DNA from 2 places in the Lentibacillus juripiscarius genome. Region 1 is predicted to be linked to the other one. Evidence: riboswitches for the same ligand, from Rfam matches in the RefSeq annotation. Region 1 holds a riboswitch; the other holds the start of a gene.
What was found. Region 1 has a riboswitch for cobalamin ahead of ACFSUO_RS13880 (ABC transporter substrate-binding protein). Riboswitches for the same ligand answer to the same signal wherever they lie in the genome.

Region 1 (7,916 bases):
ATTTTCACAGCCATTCGGGATGGGTTAGGGTGGATACCCGGTATTTGGAACTCGACGGCTCTTGCTGCAAACAATATCTTTTTTGGCTTTCGGTTTTCGCTTATGAATTTAGGAGTCGGTTATATAATCGGACCTTTCTTGACAGGAGTTTGGTTCCTGGGATCCGTATTTTCGTACTTCTTCCTGATTCCCGTTGGAGTAGCTCAAGGCTGGTTTTCGGATGTGGAAGCGGCAAATGCCTTTAAAGATAGTCTTGGCATTGGATTGATGGTTGGCACAGGTGCAGGAATACTATTTAAAGGGATTTTACCTAAAGCCAAGCAACTATATGGTCCACTGATTAGCGGAAAAGCAGTGAAACAAAGTGACATCAATTTAAAATGGTCCCCAATTATGTTTGCGGCCGTTGCCTTTTTCTTAACCACCTTTACAGACATGACATTGCTTGCTAGTGTTTTAACCATTTTAGGAATTTGGATTATGACCGCAATGTCTGCATCGGTTACTGGCCAAACAAGTATTAATCCCATGGAAGTGTTTGGGATTATCATTTTGTTGGTGATTACATTTATACTTGACACGACAGTGATCGCAGCATTTTTAATTGCTGCTGTTGTGGCAATTGCTTGTGGATTGACAGGTGATGTTCTTAATGACTTTAAGTCCGGTAACATTCTGAGAACCAATCCGCGTGCGCAGATTATATCGGAATCCATTGGTGGGATTATAGGAGCGGTTGTCTCCGTTATTGTTCTGTTTGTTATGCATGAGGCATATGGTGCAATGGGGCCAGGCACGGATCTCCCGGCACCTCAAGCTTATGCTGTTTCAACTATGGTGGGAGGACTGCCTGATGTTACAGCTTTTTGGGCAGGTTTAGTTATTGGAATAGTCTTGTATGTGCTAAATATACCCGGAATGGTTTTAGGGTTAGGTATCTATTTACCGATGTATATATCAAGTACTGCATTTTTAGGTGGTTTAGTCGCCTTTATAGTATCAAAAGTTAACAAAGACAAGGATACCAAGGAACGCGGGTTGATTGTATCATCTGGTTTGCTTGGCGGTGAGGGCGTTGCAGGTGTTGCCATTGCGATTATTAGAGTATTAACAAGAGGATGAGACGGGGGGAGGTGGGTGTCTGTCCCACATCCCGCCGCCTATCGAAAATAGTGACAAATGGTACAGAATTTTGTATACTTTTGTCATAGCGATAATTTAATAGTTTAGTGGTATAGGTGATTTCTGTAAGAGGTTGTTCAAATAGTCCGGTAAAAAATGACACTTCGAATTTCTTCGTTGGCTTGCTTTTCCGTTCCTTGGAAAAGAAATACACTTTTCCTGCGTGCGATGCGGGTTCAGGGAAGCTTTCCTTGTGCTCATGTATTAAATGCATACATTCCGCTACTCAAAGCTGCGCCTCCTTGAACTTCTCGGTCCTTTTTATCCTCCTTTTTGAACACGAACTGTAATACGAAATCATAATAGGGAAGTTGGTGCGAATCCAACGCGATCCCGTCACTGTATTTGCAAGCTGGCTGCAATGACCACTGTACATTTGTATGTATGGGAAGGTGCAGTTAGTGATGACCTTAAGCCAGGAGACCTGCCTATTGCCATTTGTGCACCAAACCTACGGGGAATAGGAAGGTGTAAAGGGACAAGTGTTTTTGATTATGGTGGTTCTTGCCCTTTTACATACACATCTTCATTTCTCGTGAAGATGTTTTTTTTATTGTCCAGGTGACGAACGCGGGATAATGCGGGACAGGTTTATCAACCCGCGTCGTCAAACAAGGAAGGAACCGGGGCAAGGGGCCTGTCCTCCTGTCCCGAAAATTGGGGGAGATTATATGAAGAGGGTTTTGTTGTTTTTATTGGTGTCCATGTTTACTGCTGGGCTGTTAATTGGGTGCGGCTCCGGGGGTACGGACACGGGGAGTCAGGACCAAAGCACCAATGATAGTTCGGAACAGACGGAGGACACAGGGGAAACGGCGGAATCGGCATTTCCGTTGACGGTAACGGATGCCCTTGATAATGAAGTGACGATTGATGACAAGCCGGAGCGAATTGTTTCTGTCATTCCAAGTAATACGGAGATTGCCTTTGCGCTTGGATTGGGGGATGAAATCGTTGGTGTCTCCGATCACGATAATTATCCGGAAGAGGTAAAGGAAAAGGAAAGAATTGGTGGACTGGAAATGAATATAGAAGTCATTATCAGTCTGAAACCTGATCTTGTCCTTGCGCATGCGTCCAGTGCCGAAAGTTCGCAGGAAGGACTGCAACAGCTTCGTGATTCCGGTATTGATGTGTTTGTCGTTCATGATGCACAGGATATTGAAGGGACGTATCAATCGATTAAGCAGATTGGGAAGGTTACGGGTACCGAGGAAAAAGCAGCTGATATAGTCAGCGGTATGAAAGAGGACTTTGCTTCCATTAGCGAAAAAGCCGAAGCAGTCAGTGAAGATGAGCGGAAATCCGTCTTTTTTGAAGTTTCTCCAGCTCCGGACATTTACACTGCTGGTAAAAACACCTTTTTCGATGCCCTATTACAGGTTGTCCATGCAGATAATGCCGCTAAAGAACTAGATGGCTGGGTACCTATCGATCCGGAGGCTATTTTGGAAATGAACCCTGATGTGATTGTAACGACGTATGGAAGTACGGTGGACAATCCGGTCAAGAAAGTCATGAACCGGGATGGCTGGGGTGACATGAATGCGGTGGCGAATGAACAAGTGTATGATGTTCCTTCTGATCTGGTGAGTCGCCCAGGTCCCCGGCTGACGGAAGGTGCAAAGGAGATTGCAAAGGTTGTCTACCCGGAGATATTTGAAGAGTAACTATGTAGTTGCCTATGTGCTGTCGTTGGCATTCTTAATCATTTCCTTGCTGACGGCGGTATCCATTGGCAGTGTTTTCATTCCTATTTCCGATATAGTGAGGATTATTGGTGCACAGATTTTTCGCTTACCTATCGCTGAGGAAGTTGATTCCATGTATCGAAATATTGTTTTTGAAATTCGCTTGCCGAGAGTGCTGCTTGCCGGTTTCGTTGGCGGATCGCTTGCCATTGCTGGAGCGGTCTTCCAAGGCTTATTGCGAAATCCATTGGCGGACCCATACATTCTTGGTGTCTCTTCCGGTGCTTCGGTTGGGGCGGTTGCCACGTTGTTTTTTAACATTTCGATTCCGTTTCTAGGACTTTACACGTTACCGGTCTTAAGCATTGCAGCGGCCTTAATGACGATTTTTCTTGTACTGTTTTTTGCCAAACGGGTGGACCGGGCGATGCGGGTGGAGACCATTATTTTAACCGGAATTATTTTCAGTTCCTTTTTAGGTTCCTTTATTTCGTTAATTATTGCGTTTACAGGTGACCAGCTGCAGCAAATCATGGGCTGGCTGCTCGGGAGTGTATCCATGCGAGGCTGGAGTCACATCGGTATCATTATCCCGTTTTTTATCCTTGGATCCTTGTTATTGTTCATGAACAGCAAAGAATTAAATGCGCTCGCTTTTGGAGAAGAACGGGCACAGCACTTGGGTGTTGATGTACAAAAGCGGAAATTAATGGTCCTTGTTGCTGGATCCATATTGACTGGTGCGGCAGTGGCGGTTTCCGGAGCAATTGGTTTTGTCGGCTTGGTGATTCCCCATCTGACAAGGCGTTTATGGGGGCCGGATCATATTCATCTTCTGCCGCTGTCGATCTTAATCGGCGCTGGTTTTTTAATGCTGACTGATCTAGTATCACGAACGATTATTTCGCCGACTATTTTGCCAATTGGCGTGATTACTGCATTAATCGGTGCGCCCGCATTTGCATTTATTTTAATGAAACAACGCAATGGAATGAGAGGCGGTTTGTAATGCTGAAACTGGAACATGTCTCAGGCGGTTATGAGGAGCAGCCGGTCATTCAGGATATTAGTTTTTCCGTTTCCCGGGGCGAATTCTTTGGCATTTTAGGGCCAAATGGGAGCGGGAAAACGACCCTGCTGAAAATGATCAGTGGCTTGATTCCGTGTACGGCCGGGGTCATTCAGGTGGATAACAAGGATCTATTTCATTTTTCTCAGAAAGAATTGGCCCGGAAAATGGCCGTTTTGCCACAGCTTACATCCCATGCGTTTCCTTATACGGTAAAGGAAACGGTCGCGCTTGGGAGGTATGCACATCATCAAGGTTTTTTTCAAACGTGGACATCGGAGGATGAAAACGTATTGCAGACGGTTATGGAGCAGACAACGATAGCTGGTTTTCAGCACCATTCTTTACAGGAATTGTCAGGTGGCGAACAGCAGCGTGTGTTCCTCGCGCAAGCCTTAGCCCAGGAGCCGGATATATTACTGCTGGACGAACCGACCAATCATCTGGATTTAGCCTATCAGAAGGATTTGCTTGATTTGTTGAAAAGAAGTGTCCATAAGCAAGAGCTCACTGTTGTGTCGATTTTTCATGATGTCAACCTGGCAAGTCTGTATTGCGACCGGTTGCTTCTCATGCATGATGGACGAACCAGGGCGTTAGATATGCCGGATGGGGTGCTGACAGAGTCTGTGATCAATGACGTGTACCAAACCGAGGTGAGCAAGCATCCGCATCCGGCGATTGCCAAACCGCAAATGCACTTAATCCCTGCCGAAGCTGGTGAATGGCCGGGCGAGGGCGAGGTTATCATTGATTCCTCCATGTTGAACGTGACGCCGGAACATATTACTCTCACGTCGCCACTGCCGTTAAGGACCTTATCTTCGGGAGTGTGTGGAGCTGGACTAGGCTGGAATAGCTTCTTTGTTAATCGGCATGTGACAACTGATTATAATTGTTCGGATCATAAACAGGAGATGGGCGACTATCTTGTGCAGCATGGATTTGACCTTTCACGAACCGTTGGCATGATGACTGCCGTTCCATTGGAGGATGCTGCGTATCGGTTTCAGGAAAAAGAAACCTTTTCCCTCCTGACTGTCGTCACAGCTGGGGTTAAGAATGCAACGGACAGTGCAAGGCCATCCGAACAGCTTCTACCGACAACGAACGGAACCATCAATATTTGGCTGTTTGTGAACGGAAAATTAACGGAAGAAGCTTTTATTCAGGCGATGATGACCGCAACAGAAGCAAAGGCGCAGGCATTAAGGGAATTGGACATAAAAGATAGCAGGACCGATACGATCGCCACGGGAACGTCGACAGACAGCATGCTCATCGCTGCAACCCAGCACGGGGAGACATTGCCCTATGCAGGAACAGCGACGGAACTCGGTCAACTGATCGGCAAAAGTGTTTTTACCGAAACGAAAAAGGCAATTCGGCGGTATCAAGCGAGGACAGCATGATTACCAGAAAACCAATTGCTGATGGAGGCCTTACGTCAATGGAAAAGGGAAAATTGATCTTTGTTTCGGGAGGGGTGCGCAGCGGAAAAAGCTCGTTCGCCGAGAAAAAAGCTGCAGAATGGGGAAAGAAGCAGACCTTACATTTGAACTACATTGCATGTGGTGTCGCTTCTGACAGTGAGATGCGCAATCGGATAGCCCGCCACCAGAAAAGCCGGGCAAGCGCATCGATGAATTGGAAAACATGGGAGTGCCCGTATGAGCTAGCACGCATTGCCGGCCGGTTTTCGAAACAGGATTTGCTTGTATTGGACTGTGTGACAACACTAGTAACCAATTATTTATTTGAAAAAAATATAGTGGCAGCAACGGACGTGATAGACTGTATAGGAAGGGATATCGCAAGTCTTCAGGAAAATGCTGCCGGATTGATTGTTGTTTCCAATGAGGTTACGCAGGGAATCCCGTCCCGAGAGGCATTAACACGAAACTATCAATCCATACTTGGAAGCGTCCATCAAACCATTGTCAGCTGGGCGCATGCTGCCTATTTGGTGGAAAACAGTATACCGATCCAGAAGAAAGGGATAGCGGAATGAAGGGATTCATGATGCAGGGAACAGCTTCCGATGTGGGGAAAAGCATTCTCACTGCCGGTCTTTGCCGGTTATTTGCGAATAAAGGGTATGCTGTTACACCGTTCAAAGCACAAAATATGTCCAGTCATTCTGTACGGACACCCGACGGAAACGAGATGAGCATTGCCCAAGCCCAGCAGGCGGAAGCAGCTTTTCTTCTTCCATCTGTTTGGATGAACCCGATTCTACTGAAGCCGCGTGAACATGGGCGGACAGAGGTAATCGTTCTGGGAGAAAAAGTGGATAACATTCCAGGTGGCGATTATGGAAAAAGCTATGACAATCTGGTGGGGCAAACAACAAAGGAAGCGCTGCATCAGCTGGATCAGCAGTATGATTTTGTTTTTATTGAAGGTGCAGGCAGTCCTGTGGAGATGAATCTAAAAGACCGTGACCTTGCTAATATGGCTGTGGCGGAAATGGCGGATGTCCCTGTTCTCCTGGTTACAGACATTGACAGGGGAGGGGCTTTTGCGAGCGTTGTGGGAACGCTGGAATTAATGACACAGAAAGAAAGGGAGCGGGTAAAGGGGCTGGTCATTAATAAATTTCGTGGTGACATTTCCTCTTTTCATGCTGGAAGGAAGTGGCTGGAGGCATATACTGGAATCCCTGTACTCGGGGTGATTCCGCATATTGACCATCATTTGGCTGAAGAGGACAGCTTGAAGGATCCGGGCAGCGGCATGACGGTTCGGTCCGCTTTCCGAACGGCCAATCATGGACCCGATTATGACAAACTGGCTGAACACTTGGAGACCTATTTGGATTGGCAAAAGCTGTTAGCTGTTATGTCAGGTGAAACGTATGCGGGCTAGGTTAACGGGGATTTTGATTGGTGTTTGTATCAATTTGCAATTTTTCACTAGCATCCCGATGAAAAGGGAGCTTCCAATCAATCGTTTCTATCTTTCTTATGCATTAAGGACATTCCCTTTACTTGGATTCGTACAGGGTGCCATCTATGCTTTTGTTTTATATGTGCTTCAGTCGTATACACCTTTTTCTGATATGATCTTAGCGTTTGGTTTATGGCTGCTGTTGATTCTTTTGTCCGGGGGCATTCACTTGGATGGGCTCATGGATACAAGTGATGCCTATTTTTCCTACAAAGATGTTGACAAACGGCTGGAAATTATGAAAGATCCCCGGGCCGGCGCATTTGGTGTTCTGGCGATTACCGTATTTCTTACCGGGCGCTTCGTTATTTTTTATGAGCTGGTAAGACTGGCGGGGGAAGGGATTTATGTCCTGGTTATGCTCGTACCGTTACTTGGTAAAATGCTTATGGGTGCTTATCTGCAACTTGTGCCGTCAGCAAGAAAGGATGGAATGGCGTACCTTTTTCAGCAAGGGGCAGGCCGATTTTACTGGATTGTGTATGGGGGCTATCTGCTTGTCATGGGCATTGGAATCACCTTTCTGAACATAGACTTACTTGTACCGTACATGACGCTTATGCTGGTGATGGCTGCTGGAGGGTATATCCTTTCCGGAAAAATAAAGAAGCATTTTGGCGGCATTACAGGGGATACGCTCGGGGCTATTTCAGAAGGGATGGAGCTTGTTTTATGGATAACCGTTTGGCTGTTCTACGTTTTCGCTCTGGTGTAACAAAAGCGATTCCGGTTAAAAGGAGAAGAAGCTATGCACTTCATTACTGGTGGTGCCTACAATGGAAAGCGACAATGGGTCAAAAGATATTACACACTCGACCACTCGCTGTGGCTTTCCGCATACAATGGAAGCTTGCCGAATAAATTCGAACATACGGAACTGCCTTTTACCGTGATTGTGGAAGGTGTTGAGCAATGGATTTATAGGAAGATAGATTCTGTCTCACAGGCTGATAAACTGGTTGAAAATTTCATGAATGACATGGACCCATGGCTGCAATGGAAGGAATCGGATAGCCGGCGAAAGG
Region 2 (7,916 bases), on a different contig from region 1:
GCTTTCGAAGTGTTGGATATATACCGTAAAATTGTTCCAATTGATAAAGATGCGCATCCTGTACCGTTTGGATGGAACGTTTCCCCTTAAGCAGGTGAAAAACGGCGGATATGCTTCGCCCGGCCTGAAATCGTGCGCAGCATGTCAGTATGATCGTATCAAAGAACATGGCCAGTCCCCTCTTTTCAGCATTTTTTCCGTGAAATGCTCTCTATTTTATTTTAACATGTTATACACTGGTTGAAATGTTTAAGAGCCCGTTTTACAATAAATTATAGAGGTTGTTCAAAAAGTGCCCTTTTTATCCTCCTTTTGAACACGATTTATAGTTAGATGATAGTCTAGGGCAGTAAAGGGATGAGATAGATGCCTAAATTTACGATAGTCGATCAGGAAACTTGCATCGCTTGTGGGGCGTGTGGGGTTAGCGCGCCTGAGCTTTATGATTACAATGATGAGGCGCTTGCTTACACAGTTGCTGATGATAATCATGGGACAACTGCAGTCCCCGAAGATTTTCAGGATGATATGCTGGATGCATTTGAAGGCTGTCCAACTGATTCCATTAAAGTTGCAGACAGTCCTTTCGATGGGAATCCACTTAAATTTGAGGATGACTGAAGAGAAAGCCGATATTTTATCTTTAACACATTTATTGAATAAATCAACAAAAGCGTTCTTAGTGGATTCGACCGATAAGAACGCTTTTTGTTTATCAAGCAGCAGGGGTGATTGGGTTTGCTCCTGGAGGGACACTCAATGGACTGGTCAAATCATATGGACCGACCTGCTTCTGCCCCGTATTCAGAAACATGACTTGATCATACCCGAAATTTTTAGCCGTCATTAGAATAGCGTCAATCATAGTGACCAAATCTTGACCGTGCGGCACTGTATTGCCGGGGTCAAAGGAAATACGGAGCTCCCGGCCTTCATCACTGACGGAGAGTTCGGCCGATTCCGGTACTGTCCTGGAAACATGGAACGCTTCCTCATCCTTTTTCATTTCCGCTATAGCTGTTTGGAAATCAGCCTGCTCATCAATTGGTATTTCAATCAGGAATTTTCTGCTTCCTTCTTCCGACTGATAGGTTTTATAAACATTTTTCCGGGTTTTTAATGGTAGCTGCTGGACAGTTCCAATTTTACCCAGACTTATTTCTTTGTTAAATACGACTTTTTCTACTTGATAAGGCCGGAACATGCTTGCGAGCAGTTTTTGCAGCATATTAGGCCCACTGGATCCCTCTTCAGCAATAGGAAATTTTTCCGGAAAGTCTGCTTTCACCTGCTGATTGGCTTCATCCAGCTGGAATGTTGTGTCACCGAATACATAGCTGCTGGTTCCCCATCTGTCTTCCTGCAAATGCCGTCCTAATTCATTCAGATAGTCATTTTTATCTGCTGTATCAGGAACAACAAGAGATAGAGGGATGACATATTGTCCCTGAAGATCGGCAACAGCACCATGAATGACAGATGGCTCGTTATCTGCTGAGTGCATGACAAGGGATTCCGGCGCCTTATCCTGCTGGGAATACGTGTGAGGAGTTTCTTCATTTTCAGCGGTATCCTTCATGACGTTCGCATTGTCATCTTCTTTACCGGTAATGGCCCGATCCAGTGCATGATTGGCGTCTTCCCCCGCATTCTGTATCACTCCATCATTCAGCATCAGTGGAACCAGTATAAGGACAAGCCCAAGTGCCATTACACTTGCCAGAACAGGCATCAAAGCAAACCGTTTCTCTTTGTTCCGGCCATGAACGTGACGACGTTTAGAGGAGATACGCTGAAACAAAGCATCTTTATCCAGATTGTCGTGGATTCTTGGCATCTGTTTCAATGTTTCTTTCAGCTGTTCTTCACTATTGTTCCATTTTTTCATTATGCATCTCCTCCTTCCTGCTGTTCTGCATTCATATAGTTACGCAGCTGCTTCAGTCCGCGGTGCTGTGTCGTTTTTACTTTACTGACACTGAAATTCAATATCTCCGCTGTTTCCTGGATGCTGAACGCCTGCAAGTAACGCAGCAGGAGAACGCTTTTCTGATCGGGTGTACATTTATCCAAGTAATAGTACACTGTTTGGATCATGTCATTCTGAACGGCAATTTCATCAGGAAGTGCATGTTGATCTGGAATGAATTGACCCTTCTCATGCCAGTCAAAAAACTCCAGAATCCGTTTTCGCTTCCTTTTTTGTTTACGAAAATAATCAATCGTAATATGCCGGGCTATAGAAAAGAGCCAAGTTTTCTCGCTGCTATCTCCTTTAAACGAACCATAGGACTGCATTACTTTAATATATACGTCCTGAACGAGGTCTTCACATGTCTGTTTATCCTTCACCATATAAAAAATAAACTGGTATAAATCATCGTGGTAATTCTCGTAGAAATGCTCGAAAATGGAATCCATCCCAATCCCCCGTTCATCTCAATAGTCGTCCGCAGCCACTGGTACGTTACACTTATTTTAACTATAGTACAAAAATACCAACCTGTTTCAGTTGGTATTTTGTAATGAAAAACGATTTTTGGCATACTTTGTAAAAAAATAAGATATCATTGGATAAAGCAGAATAATAAAGATACCGTTCCCAATTGCATGGTTTGTGTCAAATATAAGTCCGCTTAAGTAATACGGCAGAAAGCTCCCGGAAATCGAATAGGCTGTAAGTGAAATAATGAATCCATATAAATAGCCACTGAATACAGCAAACAATACAATAACGTAAATGGGCACTCTTCTCGGGTACTTACCGATCAGGCCGCTGATAAGCCCAATTAAAGCCCAGGAAACAACCTGCCAGATGGTCCAGATGCCCATCCCCAGCAACATATTGGAAAGAAATGTTGTTAATAGCGCCAACAGGATGGCTGCCACCGGACCGAGAAGCAAACCGCAAATGATAACCAATGAAGTGACCGGCTGCACATTCGGCAGAAACGCAAAAGCACTTCTCCCAACAACAGCAAGTGCAGCCAAAAGGGCCAGTAATGTCAGCTTATAGGTGCTCATTTGTTTATTATTCATAAGAATGCAAATCGAAGTTCACTTCATCGCCCGGTGACAACTCATAGGACGATGCGCCGACATTGGCCATTTCGCCATTCACTGTAAACATCCATGCTTTCTCTTCCCCTTCTTTCGGGGCCACACGTTCAATTGAGGTAATGAATTTGCCATCCTGCTCTGTTTCCACATAGAAGTTTTCTTTCAGGACGTCCATCAATATGGCGCCTTCTTCAACTTCGATTTCTTTTTCGTGGATGTATTCTCCCCCGTTATCTTTGGTTATCGTAATGGTGACGGTGTCTTCGCTTTGCTCCTCTGTATTTTCATTTTCTTCTGCCTGCTGGGTCTGATTGCCAGTCTGGGACTGCTGTTCTTCATCAGCTCCACAGCCGGCAATAAAGCCCGCAATTAAAAGCATGGACGCAAAACGCAATAACCATTTGTTCATTTTCCATTCCTCCTGTTTTGTTTGGTAGAGCACATGCAGAAAAGAAAACCGTGTTTATGCTTCGCTGCTGGATTAAGGCCTGTTTGGAAGACTTGGTACCGATATATTTTTTACAAAAAAAAGCTACCCCCTTCTGAGGATAGCTTCGGCAGACAATCGAAACATACATCACCATATGTTCCCGGTTGTCCCAATCACTCAAGTCCTCGGAGCATGGAAACATTCAATGGTGGCAGGTCTACTGACTTGTGATTCAAACCTACTTCAGGCCCTTCCCGCATGAATCAATCATACAGTGGCTATTGCCTGTTTTGTATGTCACTTACAGTTGCGAGGACAGTTCCAGACTTTCACTGGATTCCCTTTTAAGAGGTTGTTCAAAAGTCCGGTAAAAAGGCCTCGAAATACTCGGACCCCTTTTATCCTTTTTTTGAACACGCACTTTAAAACACCACTATTTAAAACAGCTATTCAATTCCGACATCATCATATCACAAAATTCGCTGTCGAACCAGTATCTTTTCCAGTAATTGCACTATTGCCCGGGCTGCTGCGGCACGTTAAGTGCAAAAGTTGTGCCTTCATTCATTCTGCTTCTGACAGTAATGGTGCCGTCATGGGCTTCGACAATATTTTTGGCAATCGCCAGCCCGAGTCCGGTCCCTTTTTTCTTTCCATTCCGTGTCCGGGACTTATCATCCTTGTAAAACCGTTCAAACACAAATGGTATGTCATCTTCCGGGATACCGGCACCATTGTCCTCAATAGACACATGGAAACTGGATTCCGTATTCTCCACAGTGACAGTGACAAAGCCATTTTCCCCGGTATGGCGGATTGCATTATCAATTAAATTGGTAAACACTTGCTCCATTCGGTCCGGGTCCATTTCAACCGTTTCTCTTTCCAGTTGTTTCTCCAGACTTAGTGTCACATTATTTTCTTCTGCCAGGCCTTTAAATTTCTTTAAAATACGATCTGCATAGGCATTGACATCAACAGATTCCTTGTTCAGCTGATTGTGACCGGCTTCCATCCGGGCTAGGTCAAGCAATTCATTGACAAGCCGGCCCATTCGCTTCGATTCCTCAAGGATAATCTGTGCCAGTTCATTTTTTTCTTCTTTCGATTCTGCAACGCCATCAACGATTGCCTCGCTGTATCCCTGGAGCATGGATATAGGTGTCCTTAGTTCATGGGACACATTGGCAATGAAATCTTCCCGCAATTTATCGGACCGTCTTTCCTCCGTCATGTCCCGGAGTACTGCGACAGCCCCCCGGACATAGGACTGATCATATAGGGGAGTCATAATCATTACCCATGTGCGCCCCTGTGTCGTGATTTCCTGAAGTGCTTCATTTTCATCATGAATAACACTTTGCAGCAGCTTATTCAACGGTTCCGGGGCCCTTGGACTATCTTGTTTCTTCTCCAGACCGTTCTCATAATATAAGTTTTCAATAAACATGTCAGCAGGTGGGTTCGTTATTAACATATCTCCATTGCGGTTAAGCGTAATGACCCCATCAGCCATCGAACTGACAATGCTGGAAAACTGTTCTTTTTCCTGTCTTAGCGCATTAATATGAAATTTGAGCTGTCTGCCCATCCGGTTGAATGCCATTGCCAATTCACCAATTTCATCATGGGTGAGTATCGGGACTTTCGTGTTGAACTCCCCCCTTGTGAGATCAATTGCCGCCTCTCGCATTTTAATCAATGGAGATGTAATTCTCGTAGAAAGAAAAAAAGCAAAGATGGTCGTGAGAACAATGGCAATCCCGGCGGCTAGCAGAATAATTTTGGTTGTTTCATTTTTCGTCTCGTTCACAATATCCAATGACTGATAAATAAATACGGCACCATCCTGACCAACAATTGGCGTGCCAACTATCATTGCTTTGATATTTGTATCAGGGAGTATGGTTTGTTTTCTCACATTCTCCTCGTCTACGAATACACTCTTCAGTTCTTTGTCATTCCGCAGCCATTCAGAGTCAAGTTTGTTCAAATCACTGTCCGAGCTATCTGATGTCCAGAATGTCCCGTCTCCAAAAATGACAGAAACCCGGCTTAAGGGGTCTTTCACCAATTCAGCGTTGTCCAGTGCCAGTTCACGGTCATCGTATTGTTCAGCCATTCTTGATACTTTTTGTGCGGTTTGCATCATATCTTTTTCCGCCTGGCTGACATGAAAGTTCTCAAAAAACTCCAGTAATAACACGGTTAAGATAAATAGTACAAAAGAAACTAGCAATAAGATAGTTATTGCTAGTTTACCTACAACACTGCGCCAGAACATTATGCATCATCCACCTCAAACTTGTAACCGACGCCCCAAACCGTCACAATCATATTGGCAGCTTCTTTTGAGACCTTTGTCAGTTTTTCGCGCAGGCGCTTTACGTGTGTATCAACTGTACGCAAATCTCCAAAGAATTCATATTCCCAAACTTCTTTGAGCAATACTTCCCGGCTGAATACTTTGTCTGGTTCTTCGGCAAGAAAACACAAAAGCTCATATTCTTTAGGCGTCAGACTCACTTCATTCCCGTCAGCTGTCACTCGGTGTGCATCATAATCAATAGTCAGGTGTGGAAATACAATGAGATTTTTGGTAGGTGTTTCCGCCTCATTATAATCATGGGATGAAACCCGTCTCAGAATGGCTTTCACACGAAGTACCACTTCTCTTGGACTGAAAGGTTTCACAATATAATCATCACTTCCTACCTCGAATCCCTGTACACGATCAGATTCTTCCCCTTTTGCTGTAAGCATGATGATCGGTGTTGTTTTCTCTTTGCGCAATTCCTTTGCCACTTCAATGCCATCCATTCCAGGCATCATGATATCAAGCAAGATAACTTCATAATCATTCGTTTTTGCAAATTCTAATGCTTCCGTCCCATCAGCCGCTTCTTCCACGATAAAATCTTCTTTTTCCAGATACATTCTTACAAGGCGGCGAATCCTGTCTTCATCATCGACAACCAATATTTTTGCATTCGTCTCCATGCAAATCCCCCCACTATTGAAAATATGACATCAGCCTTAAACCAAGCCGATTGCTAACTATTTGCCACCAAGTGTTATGCGTAGGAATGAAGTCCTGCCAATAGCAGGTTGACTGCAATCAGGTTAAACATGATGATCGCAAATCCTCCTGCGGCAAGCCATGCAGATTTCTCTCCATGCCATCCGCGTGAAAGGCGCAAATGTAAGAATGCAGCATAAAAGAACCAAGTAACCAGGGCCCATACTTCTTTAGGGTCCCATCCCCAGAACCTGTCCCAGGCAATCTGTGCCCAAATGGCGGCAAAGATCAGACCACCAAGTGTGAATACTGGAAATCCAATAGCAACGGCTCTGTACGATATCTCATCAAGCATGTCCGGTTTTGCTTTTTTGAGAAATGGCTGAATAGCAGCTCCTACACGTTTGCGCAGGATTAATCTGGCCAGACCATATAAAATTAATCCAGTCAGTACGGACCAGATAAGCGTGTTAAACTTCCTTGCCGCATCGACACCTTTCATCCATCCTGGAGCCTCGAACAAGGCACCCATCCGATCACCTGTCAGCAGTTCGCCTTTATTTGGTCCGGCGATTGGCGGCAAATGATAATCAGTTGTTACAGTTTCTCCGTTAAAGGAATACTCGAATTCGGCAGAATATCCAGCTGCATTAAACGCAACAGAAATAATGCTGAACCCAGCAAAGATAAATAGAGAAAGCAGTATAACCTCAAGCCATGTCGTCCGCTTGCTGCTGACGGACTGATCCACTTGTCTGATTAAGTAAATTAGTCCTGCCACGAAACTGATGGATAAAATGGCCTCGCCCAGTGAAACGGTCGTTACGTGGATGTAAAGCCAGTGACTCTGGAGCGATGGAACAAGTGGTGCAATTTCAGTTGGGAACATGCTTGCAAAGGCGATAACAATAATTGCTATTGGAAGTGCAAACAAGCCCAAAATATTCAATCTATAGATGAAATAGATGATGATAAATGCAAAAACAAGTCCCATCCCGAAAAATGTCATAAATTCAAACAAGTTACTGACGGGAGCATGCCCGCTTGCTATCCATCTCGTAATAAAGTAGACAATCTGCGCGAGAAATCCAATGATGGTAATGGTAATCCCGATTTTCCCGCTGATACCCGCCTTCGAATCCTCTTTTTTTCCTTTAATGGTTGCACCAAAGAAAAGGGTGGCAACCAAATAAAGGATAAACGCCGTGTAAAGCATCGTGCTGCTTGTGTTTATTAACGAATCCATACAAATATCCTCCTCCACATCCGCCTGAATGATTATTCCAGCTCTTGCTGATCGTCAACCATGTTTACATTCGTATCGGCTATGATGTGTTCAATATCTTTTTTCAGGCCGAACCAGTTTTTGTTGGTATGACCTGCAATCATCAGACCTTCTCCGTTTGG

Region 2: it holds a riboswitch for cobalamin, as region 1 does, so the genes downstream of both, ACFSUO_RS15115 (DUF4430 domain-containing protein) here and ACFSUO_RS13880 (ABC transporter substrate-binding protein) in region 1, are expected to answer to the same signal.

What each region holds. Positions count from the first base shown of each region.
Region 1 covers NZ_JBHUNA010000034.1:3,120-11,035, reverse strand. Annotated here, with positions in the region: gene ACFSUO_RS13885 (OPT/YSL family transporter) at 1-1,122, shown strand, start outside; cobalamin riboswitch at 1,450-1,628, shown strand; gene ACFSUO_RS13880 (ABC transporter substrate-binding protein) at 1,854-2,852, shown strand; gene ACFSUO_RS13875 (FecCD family ABC transporter permease) at 2,815-3,882, shown strand; gene ACFSUO_RS13870 (adenosylcobinamide amidohydrolase) at 3,882-5,354, shown strand; gene ACFSUO_RS13865 (bifunctional adenosylcobinamide kinase/adenosylcobinamide-phosphate guanylyltransferase) at 5,393-5,953, shown strand; gene ACFSUO_RS13860 (cobyric acid synthase) at 5,950-6,810, shown strand; gene ACFSUO_RS13855 (adenosylcobinamide-GDP ribazoletransferase) at 6,800-7,606, shown strand; gene ACFSUO_RS13850 (bifunctional adenosylcobinamide kinase/adenosylcobinamide-phosphate guanylyltransferase) at 7,640-7,916, shown strand, end outside.
Region 2 covers NZ_JBHUNA010000040.1:25,106-33,021, forward strand. Annotated here, with positions in the region: gene ACFSUO_RS15090 (helix-turn-helix domain-containing protein) at 1-169, opposite strand, end outside; gene ACFSUO_RS15095 (ferredoxin) at 367-621, shown strand; gene ACFSUO_RS15100 (hypothetical protein) at 716-1,888, opposite strand; gene sigX (RNA polymerase sigma factor SigX) at 1,888-2,421, opposite strand; gene ACFSUO_RS15110 (ECF transporter S component) at 2,509-3,039, opposite strand; gene ACFSUO_RS15115 (DUF4430 domain-containing protein) at 3,032-3,469, opposite strand; cobalamin riboswitch at 3,684-3,886, opposite strand; gene ACFSUO_RS15120 (ATP-binding protein) at 4,005-5,774, opposite strand; gene ACFSUO_RS15125 (response regulator transcription factor) at 5,774-6,490, opposite strand; gene ccsB (c-type cytochrome biogenesis protein CcsB) at 6,565-7,755, opposite strand; gene resB (cytochrome c biogenesis protein ResB) at 7,788-7,916, opposite strand, start outside.